Regions from separate parts of the Phytobacter palmae genome, predicted to be linked through region 3. Evidence: predicted binding sites of a transcription regulator. Region 3 holds the regulator's gene; each other region holds the start of a gene.
What was found. Region 3 encodes PhoB, which activates phosphate uptake and scavenging genes when phosphate is short. Its sites were predicted from a motif close to CTGTCATAAAACTGNCNNAT; they were not measured.
Positions count from the first base shown of each region.

Region 1: pstS (phosphate ABC transporter substrate-binding protein PstS) is a predicted target of PhoB. The motif match lies at 5,646-5,665, and genes of this name have one in related genera.
Region 2: phnC (phosphonate ABC transporter ATP-binding protein) is a predicted target of PhoB. The motif match lies at 2,778-2,797, and genes of this name have one in related genera.

Region 1 is NZ_JBCIVJ010000002.1:488,415-495,114, reverse strand. Features, by position in the region: gene atpD (F0F1 ATP synthase subunit beta) at 1-545, shown strand, start outside; gene AAIG39_RS04995 (F0F1 ATP synthase subunit epsilon) at 566-985, shown strand; gene glmU (bifunctional UDP-N-acetylglucosamine diphosphorylase/glucosamine-1-phosphate N-acetyltransferase GlmU) at 1,311-2,681, shown strand; gene glmS (glutamine--fructose-6-phosphate transaminase (isomerizing)) at 2,978-4,807, shown strand; gene AAIG39_RS04980 (hypothetical protein) at 4,873-5,445, shown strand; gene pstS (phosphate ABC transporter substrate-binding protein PstS) at 5,719-6,700, shown strand, end outside.
Region 2 is NZ_JBCIVJ010000009.1:22,745-29,444, reverse strand. Features, by position in the region: gene AAIG39_RS12575 (DHA2 family efflux MFS transporter permease subunit) at 1-835, opposite strand, end outside; gene AAIG39_RS12570 (efflux RND transporter periplasmic adaptor subunit) at 846-2,024, opposite strand; gene AAIG39_RS12565 (MarR family transcriptional regulator) at 2,052-2,507, opposite strand; gene phnC (phosphonate ABC transporter ATP-binding protein) at 2,845-3,687, shown strand; gene phnD (phosphonate ABC transporter substrate-binding protein) at 3,723-4,664, shown strand; gene phnE (phosphonate ABC transporter, permease protein PhnE) at 4,754-5,626, shown strand; gene phnE (phosphonate ABC transporter, permease protein PhnE) at 5,623-6,504, shown strand; gene AAIG39_RS12540 (HAD family hydrolase) at 6,509-6,700, opposite strand, start outside.
Region 3 is NZ_JBCIVJ010000001.1:464,580-471,279, reverse strand. Features, by position in the region: gene sbcC (exonuclease subunit SbcC) at 1-880, opposite strand, end outside; gene sbcD (exonuclease subunit SbcD) at 877-2,079, opposite strand; gene phoB (phosphate response regulator transcription factor PhoB) at 2,275-2,964, shown strand; gene phoR (phosphate regulon sensor histidine kinase PhoR) at 2,986-4,281, shown strand; gene brnQ (branched-chain amino acid transporter carrier protein BrnQ) at 4,690-6,009, shown strand; gene proY (proline-specific permease ProY) at 6,089-6,700, shown strand, end outside.

The sequences.
Region 1 (6,700 bases), on a different contig from region 3:
AGGAACGTATCACCTCCACCAAAACCGGTTCTATTACCTCCGTGCAGGCGGTATACGTACCTGCGGATGACTTGACTGACCCGTCACCAGCCACCACCTTTGCGCACCTGGATGCAACCGTGGTACTGAGCCGTCAGATCGCGTCTCTGGGTATCTACCCGGCCGTTGACCCGCTGGACTCCACCAGCCGTCAGCTGGATCCTCTGGTTGTTGGTCAGGAGCACTACGACACCGCGCGTGGCGTACAGTCTATCCTGCAACGTTACCAGGAACTGAAAGACATCATCGCCATCCTGGGTATGGATGAGCTGTCGGAAGAAGACAAACTGGTGGTAGCACGCGCACGTAAGATCCAGCGCTTCCTGTCCCAGCCGTTCTTCGTGGCAGAAGTATTCACCGGTTCTCCGGGTAAATACGTCTCCCTTAAAGACACCATCCGTGGCTTTAAAGGCATCATGGAAGGCGAATACGATCACCTGCCGGAGCAGGCGTTCTACATGGTCGGTTCCATTGACGAAGCCGTGGAAAAAGCCAAAAAACTTTAACGCCTTAATCGGAGGGTGATATGGCAATGACTTACCACCTGGACGTCGTCAGCGCAGAGCAACAAATGTTCTCTGGTCTGGTCGAAAAAATCCAGGTAACGGGTAGCGAAGGTGAACTGGGTATTTACCCGGGCCACGCACCGCTGCTCACCGCCATTAAGCCTGGTATGATCCGCATCGTGAAACAGCACGGTCATGAAGAGTTTATCTATCTGTCCGGCGGCATTCTTGAAGTGCAGCCTGGCAACGTGACCGTACTGGCTGATACCGCTATTCGTGGCCAGGATCTCGACGAAGCACGAGCGCTGGAATCGAAACGTAAAGCCGAAGAGCACATTAAGAGCTCGCACGGCGACGTGGATTACGCTCAGGCGTCTGCCGAACTGGCGAAAGCTATTGCGAAACTGCGCGTTATCGAGTTGACCAAAAAAGCGATGTAACACCGGCTTAAAGTCAAAAAGCCAGTCTGATTATCAGGCTGGCTTTTTTTATGGGCATAATCTGTACTTTTAATGAATATATACTGCTCAAGACTTTATTTACCGCTAAAAAAAATAGCAAAAACATCGCCATGCTCACAATACCCACGCAGGAAGCGCCATTTTTGCAGATAAAGTACCATGTAAAAGCAAAAAAAATGCCCTAAATTAGGCTCTGGTAAGGTAGGTTGTGCATTTTACTTTCTTGCCATTTCGCGTTGAAAAAAATGTAGAATTTTCAAGGTGAAACAGTAAAACTTCCACTCAAATTAAAGTCAGGACGCGTATGTTGAACACGAAAATGAGTGTGGTGATCCTTGCCGCTGGCAAAGGCACACGCATGTATTCCGATCTTCCGAAAGTGCTGCATACCCTTGCAGGGAAAGCGATGGTTCAGCATGTCATTGATGTGGCGAATAATCTTGGCGCCGATCATGTACACCTTGTCTATGGGCACGGCGGCGATCTGTTAAAACAAACGCTGCCTGACGACAAACTCAACTGGGTATTACAGGCTGAGCAACTGGGCACCGGGCATGCAATGCAGCAGGCTGCGCCCTTCTTCGCCGACGACGAAGATATCCTGATGCTTTATGGCGATGTGCCCCTGATCTCTATCGATACCCTCACCCGCCTGCGTGAAGCGAAGCCGCAAGGCGGTATTGGTTTGCTCACCGTGAAGCTTGACGATCCAAGTGGTTACGGTCGAATTACGCGTGAGAACGGTAAAGTAACCGGCATTGTTGAACATAAAGATGCGACTGAGCAGCAACGTCAGATTCAGGAAATCAATACCGGTATTTTGATAGCTAACGGCGGCGATATGAAACGCTGGCTGAGTCAGCTCACCAATAATAATGCGCAGGGTGAGTATTACATCACCGACATCATTGCTCTTGCTTATAAGGAAGGCCATGAAATCGCAGCCGTCCATCCGCAGCGCCTGAGCGAAGTAGAGGGTGTAAACAACCGCCTCCAGCTCTCCCGGCTCGAACGTGTCTATCAAACTGAGCAGGCTGAAAAACTACTTCTCGCAGGTGTAATGCTGCGCGATCCGGCACGCTTCGATCTGCGCGGAACCCTGACGCATGGGCGTGATGTTGAGATTGATGCTAACGTGATTGTTGAAGGTGACGTCAAACTCGGCAATCGCGTAAAAATTGGTGCGGGTTGCGTCATTAAAAACAGCGTAATTGGCGATGACTGTGAAATCAGCCCTTACAGCGTGCTGGAAAACGCCACGCTTGAAGCCGCCTGTACGATTGGCCCGTTTGCTCGTCTGCGTCCGGGCGCTGAATTACAGGAGGGCGCGCACGTAGGCAACTTCGTTGAGATGAAAAAAGCGCGTCTGGGCAAAGGCTCAAAAGCGGGTCATCTGACTTACCTTGGCGATGCGGAAATTGGTGACAACGTCAATATTGGTGCAGGGACCATAACCTGCAACTATGATGGCGCCAACAAACACAAGACTATTATTGGCGATGATGTGTTTGTCGGGTCCGACACCCAACTGGTGGCACCGGTGAGCGTAGGTAAAGGGGCGACCATTGCAGCGGGCACGACAGTTACCCGCAATGTCGCCGATAACGAACTGGTTTTAAGCCGTGTGCCGCAGGTCCATAAAAAGGGCTGGCAGCGTCCGGTGAAGAAAAAGTAATTTTCCTGCCGGAGAAATCCGGCAAACAGGGATGAGGGGATAACATAATCCCCCGCCCGATAAGCAGTACCATAAAAATAACCCCACTCTCTACAAGGCTCGGGGCGCCCGTAAAGGGCATTACCCAACAGATTTCGTGTTGTGGCAAGGCGGTAAATGTATAGGTCATGGGCGCTTACTGAGATAAGTGAACGTGGCGAATACATGCAGCCAACGCAGTTATAACGTGAAAGAAGAAGGGTGAAAACAGGTCAGCGACAACGCATGGCACAATGCCATAATCAGGAAATTTAATTATGTGTGGAATTGTTGGCGCAGTTGCGCAGCGTGATATTGCTGAAATCCTTCTGGAAGGCTTACGTCGCCTGGAATACCGTGGCTATGACTCTGCCGGTCTGGCAGTGGTTGATGCAGAAGGTCATATGACCCGTCTGCGTCGTCTCGGTAAAGTACAGATGCTGGCTCAGGCCGCAGAAGAACATCCGTTACACGGTGGTACCGGTATCGCTCACACCCGTTGGGCGACTCACGGTGAACCTTCCGAGGGCAACGCACACCCGCATGTGTCTGAACACATCGTTGTAGTACACAACGGCATTATTGAAAACCACGAACCGCTGCGCGAAGAGTTGAAAGCGCGTGGCTACACTTTTGTTTCTGAGACCGATACAGAAGTGATTGCTCATTTAGTGCACTGGGAGCTGGCACAAGGCGGTACGCTGCGTGATGCTGTACTGCGTACTATTCCGCAACTGCGCGGCGCGTACGGCACAGTGATCATGGATTCCCGCGATCCAGGCACTCTGCTGGCTGCACGTTCTGGCAGTCCGATGGTTATCGGGCTGGGTATGGGTGAAAACTTTATCGCTTCCGATCAACTGGCTCTGCTGCCGGTAACTCGTCGCTTTATCTTCCTTGAAGAAGGGGATATTGCTGAGGTAACACGCCGTAGCGTGACGGTGTTTGATAAAACGGGCGGGCTGGTTAAGCGGCAGGAGATCGAATCCAATCTGCAATATGACGCGGGCGACAAAGGCGCTTACCGTCACTATATGCAAAAAGAGATTTACGAACAGCCGAATGCGATTAAAAACACCCTGACCGGGCGCATTAGCCACGGTGAAGTAGATTTAAGCGAGCTGGGCTCACACGCTAATGATCTGTTGAGCAAGGTTGAGCACATCCAGATCATCGCCTGTGGTACCTCGTACAACTCCGGCATGGTGTCTCGTTATTGGTTTGAATCGCTGGCCGGTATCCCGTGCGATGTCGAAATCGCTTCCGAGTTCCGTTACCGCAAATCTGCCGTGCGTCGCAATAGCCTTATGATCACGCTTTCTCAGTCTGGTGAAACGGCAGACACGCTGGCGGGGCTGCGTCTCTCTAAAGAGCTGGGCTATCTGGGATCGCTGGCTATCTGTAACGTTCCTGGCTCTTCGCTGGTGCGTGAATCCGATCTGTCCATCATGACCAATGCGGGTACGGAAATTGGCGTGGCTTCAACCAAAGCCTTCACGACTCAGTTAACCGTGCTGCTGATGCTGGTGGCAAAACTGAGCCATCTGAAAGGGCTGGATGCCTCTGTCGAACATAGTATTGTCCATGGTCTGCAGACGCTGCCGAGCCGTATTGAACAGATGCTGTCTCAGGATAAACGCATCGCGCAGTTGGCAGAGGACTTCTCTGACAAGCATCACGCCTTGTTCCTTGGTCGTGGCGATCAGTACCCAATCGCCCTGGAAGGCGCGCTGAAGCTCAAAGAGATCTCCTATATTCATGCAGAAGCATATGCCGCTGGTGAACTGAAACATGGCCCACTGGCCCTGATTGATGATGATATGCCGGTTATCGTCATTGCGCCGAACAATGAACTGTTGGAAAAATTGAAATCCAACATTGAAGAAGTCCGCGCACGTGGCGGTGTCCTGTATGTTTTCGCCGATCAGGATGCAGGCTTTGTCAGCAGCGATACCATGCATATCATTGATATGCCGCATGTTGATGAAGTTATTGCCCCTATCTTCTACACTGTTCCGCTACAGTTGCTGGCCTATCACGTTGCGCTGATTAAAGGCACTGATGTGGATCAGCCGCGTAACCTGGCAAAATCGGTGACCGTGGAATAAAGTCGTAAGCACGTCATAACGCATAAAAGAGGTTGCCTGGTGGCAGCCTCTTTTTTTTCAGGATGATGAATCTGTTGAAACGCATAATCGGGCTCAAATTTTTGGCGCTCGTCGACTACTGCGACAAGGTCGACGCAGGGATATCAGGCCGTAAACTTGCCCAGTTAAAACAGCTGGCGGAGGCCTTTCAGGAAATGCCGAAGGCTTACTACATCCGTGGAACGACCTATTTCGGCAGCATATTGGTGTTGTTTTATACATTGCTGTTGAGCTATGCCGGTCTTGCGATTGCGTTCAGAACCGTTACCGGTGGCTGGGGCGTTATCGCAGGCCTTGTTGTCTTTGTTCTGCTTGTGGTGGCGTTATCAGGTGCGGATAAAGGCAGAGCACTATCGCTGAGATTATTTTTAGCCGTCTGGTCGCTGTTATGTGTTTGCAATGTGCTGGTGGCAGGATGGCTGTTGTTTGCCTCTTTCTCCTGGTTAAGTGTCGGTTGTTGGGGCGGGAGTTTACTTCTCTTATGGCTAGCACGGCAGGTCATGAACGGGCCAGAACTGACGAAACTGATACAGTGGCGAGTTTCACTCCGAATTGCGCATTATCGGCGTCAGGCATTGACGCAACCCGGACGCAAATGAATTGATCTACGGCTATTTTTTGTCGCTTTTTGCTGGGACATCTCGCTGGCATCTACTACTTTCTTAATGTCATAAAACGAAAATCTTGCTGACATCTCACTGTCATTAAACACGTTATCTTGCTGATAAATCATACAAGATACGGTTAATCAATGTGAAAACCGTCGTTGTCATCAAACAGTAACAATCATTGCATATAACTGTCATCAAAGTGTCCTATTTTGCTCGTCGTAGCCACTTAAACAACGATTTACGATTCTTGCAGGAGACATTATGAACGTTATGCGTACCACTGTCGCAACTGTTGTCGCCGCGACCTTTTCACTGAGTGCATTTGCAGTTAACGCCGCTGCAAGCCTGACAGGTGCGGGTGCAACTTTCCCGGCGCCGGTGTATGCCAAATGGGCTGATACCTACCAAAAAGAAACGGGTAACAAGGTTAACTACCAGGGTATCGGTTCTTCTGGCGGCGTAAAACAGATCACTGCAAATACCGTTGACTTCGGCGCTTCTGATGCTCCGCTGGCTGACGATAAACTGGCTCAGGAAGGCCTGTTCCAGTTCCCGACTGTTATCGGTGGCGTTGTCCTGGCTGTTAACCTGGAAGGTTTCAAATCTGGCGAGCTGGTGCTGGATGGTAAAACACTGGGCGATATCTACCTGGGCAAAATCAAAAAATGGGATGACGCGGCAATTGCTAAGCTGAACCCGGGTAAAAAACTGCCTTCTCAGAACATCGCTGTCGTGCGTCGCGCTGATGGTTCTGGTACCTCTTTCGTGTTTACCAGCTACCTGGCAAAAGTTAACGAAGAGTGGAAATCATCTGTCGGCGCTGGCTCTACTGTTAACTGGCCGACCGGTCTGGGCGGTAAAGGTAACGACGGTATCGCGGCATTCGTACAACGCCTGCCGGGCTCAATTGGTTATGTTGAATATGCTTATGCTAAGCAGAATAACCTGACTTACACAAAGTTGCTGTCTGCTGATGGCAAGCCGGTTAGCCCGACCGAAGAAAGCTTCTCCAATGCGACGAAAAACATCGACTGGAGCAAATCTTTCGCGCAAGACCTGACCAACCAAAAAGGTGCTGATGTGTGGCCAATTACGTCCACCACCTTCATCCTGGTTCACAAAGAGCAGAAAAACCCTGAGCAGGGCGCAGAAGTACTGAAATTCTTCGACTGGGCATACAAAAACGGTGGCAAACAGGCTAATGACCTGGACTACGCTACCCTGCCTGAGAGCGTTGTTGCAC
Region 2 (6,700 bases), on a different contig from region 3:
GCATCAGCGTGGTGGTGCCGATGGCGAAATTGCGATCGGCAAACAACCGCAGGTTCACAATCGGGTGGCGCTCCCCCAGTTCCCAAATCACAAAGGAGACCAGCGCGATAGCGGATATCACCGACATCACAATGATCTCTGTCGACGAGAACCAGTCGAGATCGTTGCCTTTATCCAGCACAACCTGCAGCAGGCCGACGCCCAGCACCAGCAGCATAATACCGATGTAATCAATGGGCGCGTGCGTGGTGGTCTCTTCACGCTCACGCAGTTGCGTCCATACGACGATGGCCGCAAAGATACCGATCGGCACGTTGATATAGAAAATCCACGGCCAGGAGTAGTTATCGGTGATCCACCCCCCGGTAATCGGCCCGACGATGGGCGCCACCACCGTCACCATCGATAACAGCGCCAGCGCCATGCTGCGTTTGGTGGTCGGGAAGATAACCAACAGCAGCGTCTGGCACATCGGAAACATGGGTCCTGCGAAAAACCCCTGTAAGGCGCGGAAGATAATCAGCTCGGTCATGCTGTGGGCAAAGCCACAGAGGAACGAGGTCAGGGTAAACAATGTAACCGATCCGACAAACAGCTTTAGTTGCCCAAAGCGCCGGGTAAACCATCCGGTCAGCGGCAGCGCGATGGCATTGCAGACCGCAAACGAGGTGATAACCCAGGTGCCCTGGTCCGAGCTCACGCCGAGGTTGCCGGCGATGGTCGGCAACGCCACGTTAGCGATGGTGGTATCGAGCACCTGCATGAAGGTCGCCAGCGACAGCGCAATAGTGGCGAGCAGCAGGCTGGGGGGCGTAAACGCCGCCTTATCTTGCATAACGCCTCACTTAGCGGCTGTTTGCCGCTACGGCCTGACTGTTGTCATGAAGGATTTTTGCCACCATCTGATCGGCCTTATCCAGCGCGTTCTGGTATACATCGGTGGTAAAGCGCGGCGCGTCGACCGTTTTTTGCGGCTGCAGATGGCCTTCGGTGTCGCGGATATCCACTTTGGCAAACATCGAAAGCCCCACACGCAGTGGATGTTTCTCCATATCATGCGGGTCGAGGGTAATACGTACCGGCAGACGCTGAACGATTTTGATCCAGTTGCCGCTGGCGTTCTGCGCAGGCAGCAACGAGAACGCGCTGCCCGTACCAATACCTAAGCTCTCAATCGTGCCCTGGTATTCCACTTTATCGCCGTACAGGTCTGCGGTCAGCACCACCTTCTGCCCCAGACGCATAGTGTCCATCTGGCTCTCTTTGAAGTTGGCATCCACCCACACCTGATCCAGCGGCACGATTGACATCAACGTCGTGCCGGAATCGACACGCATCCCCAGTTGTACCGCGCGTTTCGCCACAAAGCCGCTTACCGGCGCCACAATGGTACTGCGGGCATTATCCAGATAGCGCTGACGCAGCGTCGCCACCGCGCTTTTGATTTCCGGATGGCTGTCGATGACCGTGTCATCAACCATCGCCAGGTTGGTACTCAATGCCTGTTGCGCCGCCGCTAAATCACTCTGGGCGGTGGCCACGGCATCGCGATAGTGAGACATATCTTCTGCCGCAATCGCCCCGGTGGCAAAAATCTTCTGTCGCCGCGCGAAGTCGTTCTGCGCGGTTTGCAGGGCCACTTTTTTCGCCGCCACCTGAGCGCGGTAGTTATCGGCGGTGCTATACAGACCACGAACCTGACGCACAGTACTTGCCAGGTTGGCTTCCGCCTGTTGCAGCGCTATTTGCGTGTCGCTTGGGTCGAGTAATACCAGCGGCTGGCCTTTGGTGACGTAATCCCCTTCATCAACGGCGACCTGGGTAACCGTTCCGGCAATTTGCGGGGTCAGGGTTACGAGGTTGGCATTGACATAGGCATCGTCAGTGGTTTCGTAATAACGGGCATAGAGGAAGTACCATGCCAGACACCCTGCCGCAATGAGCACCAGGAGAACCAGCAGTATGGCGAAGTTGCGCTTACGTTTACTGGGCGCGCGTTCCGGTTGTGCAGATGAATTTTGCATCTTTATCGTAACCTTATACAGGACAGCTTAACGATGGGGTTTGGTGGCCTCGTCTGGCAGCATTTTGATCAGCAGTTGTACCAGCAGGCGTGACTCTTCCGGGGTCAGACGGGCAGTGAGCGAACTCAGAATCGAGGCCAGCGCCTCATTCTGAAAACGATCGCAGAGAGCCTGCCCCTTCGCGGTCAGCGCCAGAATGACCTGACGTTTGTCTTCCGGATTCGGGTTTCGCAGGATCAGATCCCGCTTCACCATCCGCTCGAGCATCCGGCTCATGGCCCCGGCATCCATCAGCAAATTTTTGCTGACTTCGAGGGGGCTGTTGAAACCTTTGTAGATACTGATCAGGACTTTAAATTGCGCAGCGGTGATATCAGTGTCAGCAAAATAGTGGCTGATAAGCTGATCTTTAAACTGGTTTGCCAGATGAATCAGCAAGCCAAGGTGGAGTTTCGGGTTAGGTGTTTCTGCAACGTCTTTCATAGTATTTGCCTGGTCAATAATTACAAACGAAATTACTGACCAGGCAAATGTTTGTCAACGTGGCGTCAAGAAAAGAGCACAAATCTATACATTCTGAATAGTGCGTTTCGCGTCGCTGCGCATATAGCCGGATACAGTTGCGCCGTTCCGGGGGGCAATGTCCAGACGTTACAGCGGCCCAACGACAGGCCTGAATTCTCCTTTTTGATACCTTTTCAATGCGCTTACGCGCAGGACATCTTTTCTCCCGTTCATTATTTGTTCTCTGTTTCATCATAAAACGATCACACGCCATACCCTTAATGTTGGGCATCCTCGTGATAAATCTGGATGAGACATGAACAGTGCACTGGCAGAACTCCCGGAAACCCTGGCGCCATTGTCACACCACTTGCACAGTGCCCCGCTGCATAAGGTGTTGAGCGTCAGAAATTTAAGCAAAGCCTATAACAACCATCAGACGGTGTTGCAGGACATCAGCTTTGACCTGCACAGCGGTGAGATGGTCGGCGTGATTGGCCGCTCCGGGGCCGGGAAGTCCACCCTGCTGCATGTGCTTAACGGAACACACAGCGCGACATCCGGTGAAATCCTGAGTTTCCCAGATGCCGGTACACCCCGTGACGTTTCCCGTCTTAAAGGCCGCGAGTTGAGTCAGTGGCGCAGCCAGTGCGGCATGATTTTTCAGGACTTTTGCCTGGTGCCGCGTCTCGACGTGCTGACTAACGTACTCCTGGGCAGGCTCAGCCAGACCTCAACCTTTAAATCCTTGTTCAAAGTCTTCACCGCCGAAGACCGTGCGAAAGCTATTGCGCTGCTGGAGTGGCTCAACATGCTGCCGCACGCGCTGCAACGCGCGGAAACGCTCTCCGGCGGTCAGATGCAACGCGTGGCGATTTGTCGGGCTTTAATTCAGAACCCTTCGATTCTACTGGCGGATGAACCCGTCGCCTCGCTGGACCCTAAAAATACGCAGCGCATTATGCGCGTGCTGCGTGAAGTGAGTGAACAGGGAATCAGCGTGATGGTAAATCTGCATTCCGTGGAGCTGGTGAAGGAATACTGCACGCGCGTTATCGGCGTTTCACAGGGACGCATTGTTTTTGACGCCTCCCCTTCTCTGCTGACGCAGGATGTTTTGCACACTCTTTATGGTGATGAAATCAGTCAGCTGCATTAATTCTTCCTTCAATTGAGACAACACAGGCAATGACAATGAAAAAGCAAATTTCAGGCGCATTACGTTTATCGGCATTGATGACAGGTCTTCTGCTGGCGTGGCAGGTGGGCGCGGCTGAACAACCGAAGGAATTAAATCTGGGTATCCTCGGCGGGCAGAACGCCACCCAGCAAATTGGTGATAACCAGTGCGTAAAGGAGTTTCTGGACAAGGAGCTGAGCGTTGACACCAAATTGCGTAACTCCTCTGACTACTCTGGCGTTATTCAGGGGCTATTGGGCGGGAAAGTTGACGTGGTGCTAAGTATGTCGCCTTCATCTTATGCCTCTGTCTATATCAACAACCCGAAAGCGGTGGATATTGTGGGGATCGCCGTGGACGATAAAGATCAGTCGCGCGGCTATTATTCTGTGGTTATCGTCAAAGCAGACAGCCCGTATCAGAAACTGGAAGACCTGAAAGGCAAAGCGTTCGGCTTCGCTGACCCGGATTCCACCTCAGGTTTCCTGATCCCGAACCAGACGTTCAAACAGCAGTTCGGCGGTAATGTTGATAATAAATACAATAACTTTTTCTCCAGCGTCACCTTCTCCGGCGGCCACGAGCAGGACATTCTGGGCGTGCTGAATAACCAGTTCGCGGGCGCAGTAACCTGGACATCGATGGTCGGTGACTATAACGCTGGCTACAGCGTGGGCGCATTTAACCGTCTGATTCGTATGGATCACCCTGATCTGATGAAGCAGATCCGCATTATCTGGAAATCACCGCTAATCCCGAACGGCCCTATCCTGGTCAGCAACAGCCTGCCAGCTGACTTCAAGGCTAAAGTGATTACCGCTATCAAAAAACTCGATACCGACAATCATGCCTGCTTTGTCAAGGCCATGGGCGGCACCCAGCATATCGGCCCGGGGAGCGTGGAAGATTTCAAACAGATTATCGATATGAAACGTGAACTGGTGAATGCACGTTAATTCACGCCAGCTTGCGTTGAAAATAGAGCCCCTGGCTGAGCGTCCGGGGCTTTTGTTCGATTGTTATATCCGCCTGTAACCGGTTAGCCATGAACAGATCGAATACCTCCTTTGAGCAGTATTACCAGAACATCAGAATGCGCCAGAAACGCGACACAATCACCTGGTCGCTGGTGCTGCTTGTACTCTATTTTGCCGCCGGAAACGCCGCGGAATTTAACCTCAACACCATCTGGCATTCGCTGCCAAATTTTTTCGACTATATGCTGGAGACCGTGCCGACGTTGCATCTGTCCACACTTTTTGCCGACAGTCACACCAGAGGGTCGCTGGCTTACTGGGGCTATCGCCTGCCTTTTCAGCTCCCGCTTATTCAGGAAACCCTGCAACTGGCGCTGGCGGCTACGCTGATATCGTTTGTCGCAGCAACGGCACTCGCATTTCTGGCGGCGGGAAACACCTGGTCGCCGCCGCTGGTGCGTTTTGCTGTCCGTGCGCTGGTGGCATTTTTACGGACTATGCCGGAGCTGGCGTGGGCAGTTATCTTTGTGATGGCCTTTGGCATTGGCGTGATCCCCGGCTTCCTGGCGCTCACGCTGCATACCGTTGGGAGTCTGACCAAGCTGTTCTACGAAGCGATTGAGAGCGCTAATGACCGTCCCGTGCGTGGTCTGGCCGCCTGTGGCGCAAGCCATTTCCAGCGCGTCCGCTTCGCCCTGTGGCCGCAGGTGAAACCGCTTTTTCTCTCCTATGGCTTTATGCGCCTTGAGATCAACTTCCGCTCCTCCACCATTCTCGGTCTGGTGGGCTCAGGGGGCATCGGCCAGGAGTTAATGACCAATATCAAACTCGACCGCTACGATCAGGTCAGCATCACGCTGCTGCTGATTATTTTCGTGGTCGCAGTACTGGATACCCTTTCTGGCCGTCTGCGCCAGTGGGTGCTGGAGGGTGGAAAATGAGCCACTGGCTGGACGAACCCGATGTGGCCTTAAGTCGCCAGCAACACAAGGCGTTGTTTCAGGCGCAAGGGCGTTATCTGCGCCGTCTTGGTCTGATTGTCCTGGCGGGAGTGCTCTATTATGTCTGGTTTTTTGCCCGGTTTGGCATCCCCGTCGATCAGGCATTCGACGGCATGAGGCAAATTAGCCGCTACATCCTGCGTATGTTTGTCTGGCAGGACTTTATTCACTGGCCGTTTCGGTACTACTTCACCCAGATTGCCATTACGCTCGCCATCGTATTTGCCGGTACGCTGACCGCAACCTTTATCGCGCTGCTGCTCTCCTTCTTTGCCGCGCGGAATATTATGCAAGGCGGCTTCGCCGGGATGGTGGCATTTTTGATGCGTCGTCTGTTCGATCTGTTACGGGGCATTGATATGGCTATCTGGGGGCTTATCTTTGTCAGGGCGGTGGGGCTTGGGCCGCTTGCCGGTGTACTGGCGATCATTATGCAGGACACCGGATTGCTGGGGCGTCTGTATGCAGAAAACCACGAAGCGGTGGACCGCTCACCAGGGCGCGGGCTGACGGCTGTGGGGGCCAACGGTTTGCAAAAACACCGCTTTAGCACCTTTACCCAGTCATTCCCGACCTTTTTGTCACTCAGCCTTTATCAGATTGAATCCAATACCCGGTCGGCGGCGGTGCTGGGCTTTGTCGGCGCGGGCGGGATTGGCCTGATTTATGCGGAAAATATGCGCCTGTGGAACTGGGATGTGGTGATGTTCATCACCCTGATCCTGGTGGCTGTCGTCATGGCAATGGATGCGGCGTCCGCCTGGCTGCGACGCCGCTATATCACCGGGAAGCCGGTTCCAGCCTATAAAGCACCATAGCGGTTTAGCCGAGCCGCCAGTTCAGCACCGGCCAACGGTGCTGTTCTCCTTGCGCGGCCAGTTGGGGGCACGGATTGACCAGAAAGACGTCGTCAGCATGCAGGCACAGGGGCAGGTCATTAATTGAATCGGTGTAAAACGTCAGCGGACCAGTGCATTGCGGGTGTGACGCCAGCCAGTGATGAAGGCAGGTAAT
Region 3 (6,700 bases):
GCCGCAGTTGCAGGGCTGGTTGCACTCGCGCCAGCCGCGCCAGCTGCGGTTCGGCGGCAACACGTGCCTGCTGTGCCCGTTGCCGGGCTTTTTGTGCCTGGTCACAGGCGGTTTGCAGTTCACCGCTGCGAATAAGCCAGTCCAGTTGCGCCTGCACAATACGCTGCCCGTCTGACAACCGCTGTTCCTCGTCAGTGAGCGCCTGCACACTTGCATTCAGGGATTCCCGCTGCTCATCGGTAAGCAGCACGACGCCCTCGGCCTGCGCCTGCAATTTCTCAAGCTCGATTTTGGCGACTTTATGTTTTTCAAATACATTGGCGGAGATTTGCCCATAGATTTCGGTGCCGGTCAGCTCTTCGAGCAGTTCCGCACGTTCTTTCGGCCTGGCGTTGAGAAACGCGGCGAATTGCCCCTGGGAGAGCAACATTGAGCGGGTGAAACGGCCATAATCCAGCCCGGTTAAGGCAGCGGTTAGCTCCAGTTTATCTTTCACCTTGTCGGCGAGGATCTTGCCGTCCGCACAGCGGGCCAGCTCTACACGTGGAACCTGTAAATTGCCGTCCGGCTGATTACGCGCACGGCTCTGGCTCCAGAACGCGCGATAAGCGACCTCTTTAACTTCAAACTCGACTTCTGCCAGACAATCGGCGGTATCGCGGGTCATCAGATCATTCTGCGATTGCGAAACGGTATTCAGGCGCGGTGTTTCGTGATAGAGCGCCAGGCAGATGGCATCCAGCAGGGTCGTTTTCCCGGCGCCGGTTGGTCCGGTAATGGCAAAAAGGCCGTTACTGGCAAAGGGTTCGGCGGTGAAGTCAATCTTCCACTCACCTTTTAATGAGTTAAGGTTTTTCAGGCGTAGGCTGAGGATTTTCATGCGTCATGCTCCTGATTAAACGAGTGGAGCGTTTCGAAAAAGAGCGACTGCAGGCGGGCAATCTGGACATCATCGAGCTCCTCCTGTGCCAGGCGACGAGCGAAAACCTCTTCCACTTTTAACTCGCTCAAGGTTTCGCGGCGCTCCCCCGCGAGGATGCGCTCCCGCTGTTCGCGGCTGCGGCGAACCAGCAATACCTCCACTGGCAAATCGGCGGTCAATGCCTGAATTTTTCGCTGCATGTCGCTTAGATAATCCTCTGTCGCGATCTCAATATCCAGCCACACGGGGGCGTCGGTTGGGCCGCCGCGCCACTGCTCAAGCTGCTGACGAATCGACGCAAGGTCGCCCTTAATGACCGCCATTTGCTGTGTAACAGGGACTTCCAGCGCTGTCACATCCGCCAGTTTTCCTGCTGCAAATGTCACCAGATTGACATATTTGCTGTTTCCGGTTTCATCGAAGCTTAGGGCGATAGGCGAGCCGCTGTAGCGGATATGCTCGTGTCCGCCTGGCTTTTGCGGACGGTGAATATGGCCAAGCGCGATGTAATCCGCAGGCGGAAAGTTTTGCGCGGGGAAGGCATCCAGCGTACCGATATAGATGTCACGAACGGCGTCACTTTTACTGGCGCCAACGGTGGTCAGATGCCCGCTGGCGATTATCGGCAGCACTCTGTCACCGCGTAATTCGCAGGCGGCCTGGTATTGCTGCTGATAGTAATTGGTGATGGCTTGCAGCAAATGTAGCTGTTTTTCCTGCCCGGAGAGTCCCGCCTGGCTGGTCATGATGTCGCGCGGACGTAAAAAGGGCACCGGGCAGAAAATCGCACCGGGCGAGCCATCACGCAGCGGCAAATAAAAAGGCGCGCTGCCCGCGCTGGCGACAACGGTAGTTTTTAGCCACGCGAGAATATCTTTCGATTCATTAAGGGTGGCTACTGAATCATGATTCCCCGCCAGTACTACCAGATGACACCCCGTTTGCTGCAATTTCACCACAAAACGGTTGTAAAGCTCACGCGCATAGCTGGGTGGGGAGCCAGTATCAAAGATGTCGCCAGCAACAATAATGGCGTCGACCATATGCTCCTCAGCGGTGGCCAGTAGCCAGGTGAGGAAGGCGTCGTGCTCAGCGGCGCGGCTTTTACTGTAGAAGTTCTGACCCAGGTGCCAGTCCGAAGTATGAAGGATGCGCATAGCGGTTCCGTGGCAAAAAAGCGTAAACGCGATTATAACATTCAGGGACACTCGAGCCGCCAGTGAAAGAATTTCCCACTGTCATAAAACAAAGGCTTGGGTCACCTGTTGGTCATTTGTTTCATAAATCTGTCACAAAAGTGACGCATAATGGCGCCGCACTTAGCTGATGACTCAAATTAAACAGGGCAAATTATGGCAAGACGCATTCTGGTCGTAGAAGACGAAGCGCCAATCCGTGAGATGGTGTGCTTCGTGCTCGAACAAAACGGCTTTCAACCTGTCGAAGCGGAAGATTATGACAGCGCGGTGAACCAACTTAATGAACCCTGGCCCGACCTGATTTTGCTCGACTGGATGCTGCCAGGTGGCTCAGGTATTCAGTTCATTAAACACCTCAAGCGTGAAGCGATGACCCGCGATATCCCGGTGATGATGTTGACCGCTCGTGGCGAAGAAGAGGACCGCGTGCGCGGACTTGAGACGGGCGCGGACGATTATATAACTAAGCCCTTTTCGCCGAAGGAGCTGGTGGCACGCATTAAAGCCGTCATGCGCCGTATCTCCCCGATGGCGGTAGAAGAAGTCATTGAAATGCAGGGGCTGAGCCTTGATCCGAGCTCCCACCGTGTGATGACCGGGGAAAATCCCCTCGACATGGGGCCGACGGAGTTTAAGCTACTGCATTTCTTTATGACCCATCCTGAGCGTGTTTATAGCCGCGAACAGCTGCTGAATCATGTCTGGGGAACGAATGTGTATGTAGAAGACCGCACGGTGGATGTTCATATTCGCCGACTGCGTAAAGCGCTGGAACACAGCGGCCACGATCGTATGGTTCAAACCGTTCGCGGCACGGGTTATCGTTTCTCGACCCGTTTCTAAAATCTGAAAGGAGCGTGACGCGTGCTGGAACGGCTGTCATGGAAAAGGCTGGTACTCGAACTCATCCTTTGTTGTCTACCTGCCGCGCTGCTCGGCGCTTTCTTTGGTTATCTGCCCTGGTTTTTACTGGCGGCGGTCACCGGGTTACTGGCCTGGCATTTCTGGAACTTAATGCGTCTTTCCTGGTGGTTGTGGGTCGATAAAAGTATGACTCCTCCACCGGGGACGGGAAGCTGGGAACCGCTGCTTTATGGTCTGCACCAGATGCAGATGCGCAACAAAAAACGCCGTCGCGAGTTGGGTAATCTGATCAAACGTTTTCGTAGCGGCGCAGAGTCGCTACCTGATGCGTTAGTGATGATTACCGAAGAGGGGGCGATTTTCTGGTGTAATGGTCTGGCGCAGCAATTGTTGAATTTACGCTGGCCGGACGATAACGGGCAAAACATCCTCAACCTGCTGCGTTATCCGGAATTTACCCGCTACCTTAAAACGAAAGATTTCGCCCGCCCGCTTAATCTGGTGCTTAACAGTGGTCGCCATCTGGAGATCCGTGTGATGCCCTACAGCGAGCAGCAATTATTGATGGTGGCGCGTGACGTGACGCAAATGCATCAGCTTGAAGGGGCGCGACGTAACTTTTTTGCTAATGTCAGCCACGAGCTGCGCACACCGCTGACAGTATTGCAGGGCTACCTGGAAATGATGCAGGAGCAGACGCTGGAAGGGCCGCCGCGTGATAAGGCGCTGCACACCATGCGTGAGCAGACGTCGCGAATGGAAGGCCTGGTCAAACAGTTACTGACATTATCCAAAATAGAAGCGGCGCCGACGTTACCGCCGAATGAGATTATTGATGTGCCGATGATGCTGCGTGTTGTTGAGCGCGAGGCGCAGACATTAAGCCAAAAGAAACATGAGCTTGAATTCGTCGTCGACAATGGCCTGAAAGTGCTGGGTAATGAGGATCAACTACGCAGCGCGATTTCGAATCTGGTCTATAACGCCGTGAACCATACGCCAGCGGGAACACACATTACCGTGCGCTGGCAGCGCGCGACCTCTGGCGCGCAGTTTATCGTTGAAGATACGGGCCCGGGAATTGGACCTGAACATATTCCACGTCTGACAGAGCGCTTTTACCGGGTCGATAAAGCTCGTTCCCGGCAAACTGGCGGTAGCGGTCTGGGGCTGGCTATCGTAAAGCACGCGCTTAACCATCACGAAAGTAAGCTTGAGATCGACAGTACGCCGGGTAAAGGCACCCGTTTCAGCTTTACCTTGCCTGCACGTCTCGTCGTGAAGAACGCAAGCTGACACCTGAGGTGTCAGCTTTTCTTTCCATTTCTGTCATTGACCCGCTTTTCACTCTTCGTTTTTCCCGAATCTTCAAACGAATTGTATCCATGACTATTTTTTGTTCGCATGATTAGCCATCCGTTTTTCTTATATACAGTATCTTAATCTGGTATCTTTCCTGGAGTTGGTATAACCATCTGGTTTTGCGATCCCTTATTGCCTTTAAACGTTATAAGCGTTTAAATTGCGCCCCGTACGTCGTCAGACCGACTGTATTTGCGTGGTAAATCGAAAAACTATTCTCCGTCACGCAGTGCGGGAAGTGTTTCCCGCTACGTTTTAAGGTTATTTCCGCCCTAATGTTCCGCTGAAATAAGGCGAAAATTTCTACACTTACAACATCACATCCACAGGCAGTAAACGTTTATGACCCATCATTTAAAACCACGAGACATTGTTGCTCTGGGCTTTATGACTTTCGCGTTATTCGTCGGCGCCGGAAACATCATTTTCCCTCCGATGGTTGGTTTGCAGGCGGGCGAGCACGTCTGGACTGCCTCAATTGGCTTTCTGATTACCGCCGTGGGGCTGCCGGTTCTGACCGTTATCGCGCTGGCGAAAGTGGGCGGTGGGGTCGACAGCCTCAGCACGCCGATTGGCAAAGTCGCTGGTGTACTGCTGGCCACCGTCTGTTATCTGGCAGTGGGGCCGCTGTTTGCTACGCCGCGTACCGCGACAGTATCGTTTGAGGTAGGGATTGCGCCACTGACCGGTGAAGGCTCACTGCCGTTGCTGATTTACAGCATTATCTACTTTGCGCTGGTCATTCTGGTGTCGCTCTATCCGGGTAAGTTGCTGGATACCGTCGGGAATTTTCTCGCACCGCTGAAAATTATCGCGCTGATCATTCTCTCCGTCGCAGCTATCATCTGGCCAGCCGGTCCGATTAGCCATGCTATGGATGCCTACCAGCATGCGGCTTTCTCGAACGGTTTTGTGAACGGTTATCTCACCATGGATACGCTGGGCGCGATGGTGTTTGGTATCGTTATCGTTAATGCGGCGCGTTCACGCGGCGTAACGGAAGCCCGTTTGCTGACCCGATATACCGTCTGGGCTGGCCTGATGGCCGGTGTCGGTCTGACGCTGTTGTATCTGGCGCTGTTCCGTCTGGGTTCCGATAGCTCGACGCTGGTGGATCAGTCTGCCAACGGTGCGGCGATTTTGCATGCCTATGTTGCGCATACGTTTGGTGGCGCGGGTAGCCTTCTGCTGGCTGCGCTGATTTTTATCGCCTGCCTGGTAACGGCAGTGGGCCTGACCTGCGCCTGTGCTGAGTTCTTCTCGCAGTATCTGCCGCTCTCTTATCGCGCGCTGGTGTTTATCCTGGGCATCTTCTCCATGGCGGTGTCAAATCTGGGCCTGAGCCATCTTATTCAAATTTCTATTCCAGTGCTGACAATGATTTATCCGCCGTGCATCGCACTTGTGGTGTTAAGCTTCACGCGCTCCTGGTGGCATAATTCGACCCGCGTTATTGCGCCGGCGATGTTTATCAGCCTGGCGTTTGGCGTGCTGGATGGTATCAAAGCGTCTGCGTTTAGCGATATGCTTCCGGCCTGGACTCAGCGGCTGCCGCTGGCGGAGCAGGGGCTGGCCTGGTTGATGCCGACAGTGGTAATGGTGGTTCTGGCTGTGTGCTGGGATCGCGCTGCCGGGCGTCAGGTGACATCCAGCGCCCATTAATTGCATAATAAGGTTTACCAACCACGGGACGTTAAATCCCGTGGTTTTTTGTTTTTTTTAGATCCTGGAACAGGAAACCATGGAAAGTACGAACAAGCTAAAGCGAGGTCTTAGTACCCGGCACATTCGCTTTATGGCCCTGGGGTCGGCGATTGGTACCGGGCTGTTTTACGGTTCCGCTGATGCCATCAAAATGGCCGGGCCAAGCGTATTGCTGGCCTATATCATCGGTGGGGTGGCGGCGTATATCATTATGCGCGCGCTGGGCGAGATGTCAGTGCACAACCCGTCTGCCAGTTCATTTTCCCGTTACGCGCAGGAAAACCTCGGCCCGTTGGCCGGTTATATCACCGGCTGGACCTATTGTTTCGAAATCCTGATTGTGGCGATTGCCGATGTGACGGCTTTTGGCATTTATATGGGCGTCTGGTTTCCCGCCGTACCGCACTGGATCTGGGTGCTCAGCGTGGTGCTGATCATCTGTGCCATCAACCTGATGAGCGTGAAGGTCTTTGGCGAGCTGGAATTCTGGTTCTCCTTCTTCAAAGTCGCCACCATCATCATCATGATCGTCGCCGGTTTTGGCATTATCATCTGGGGGATTGGCAACGGCGGTCAGCCTACAGGTATCAGTAACCTGTGGAGCAACGGCGGTTTCTTTAGTAACGGCTGGCTCGGAATGGTGATGTCG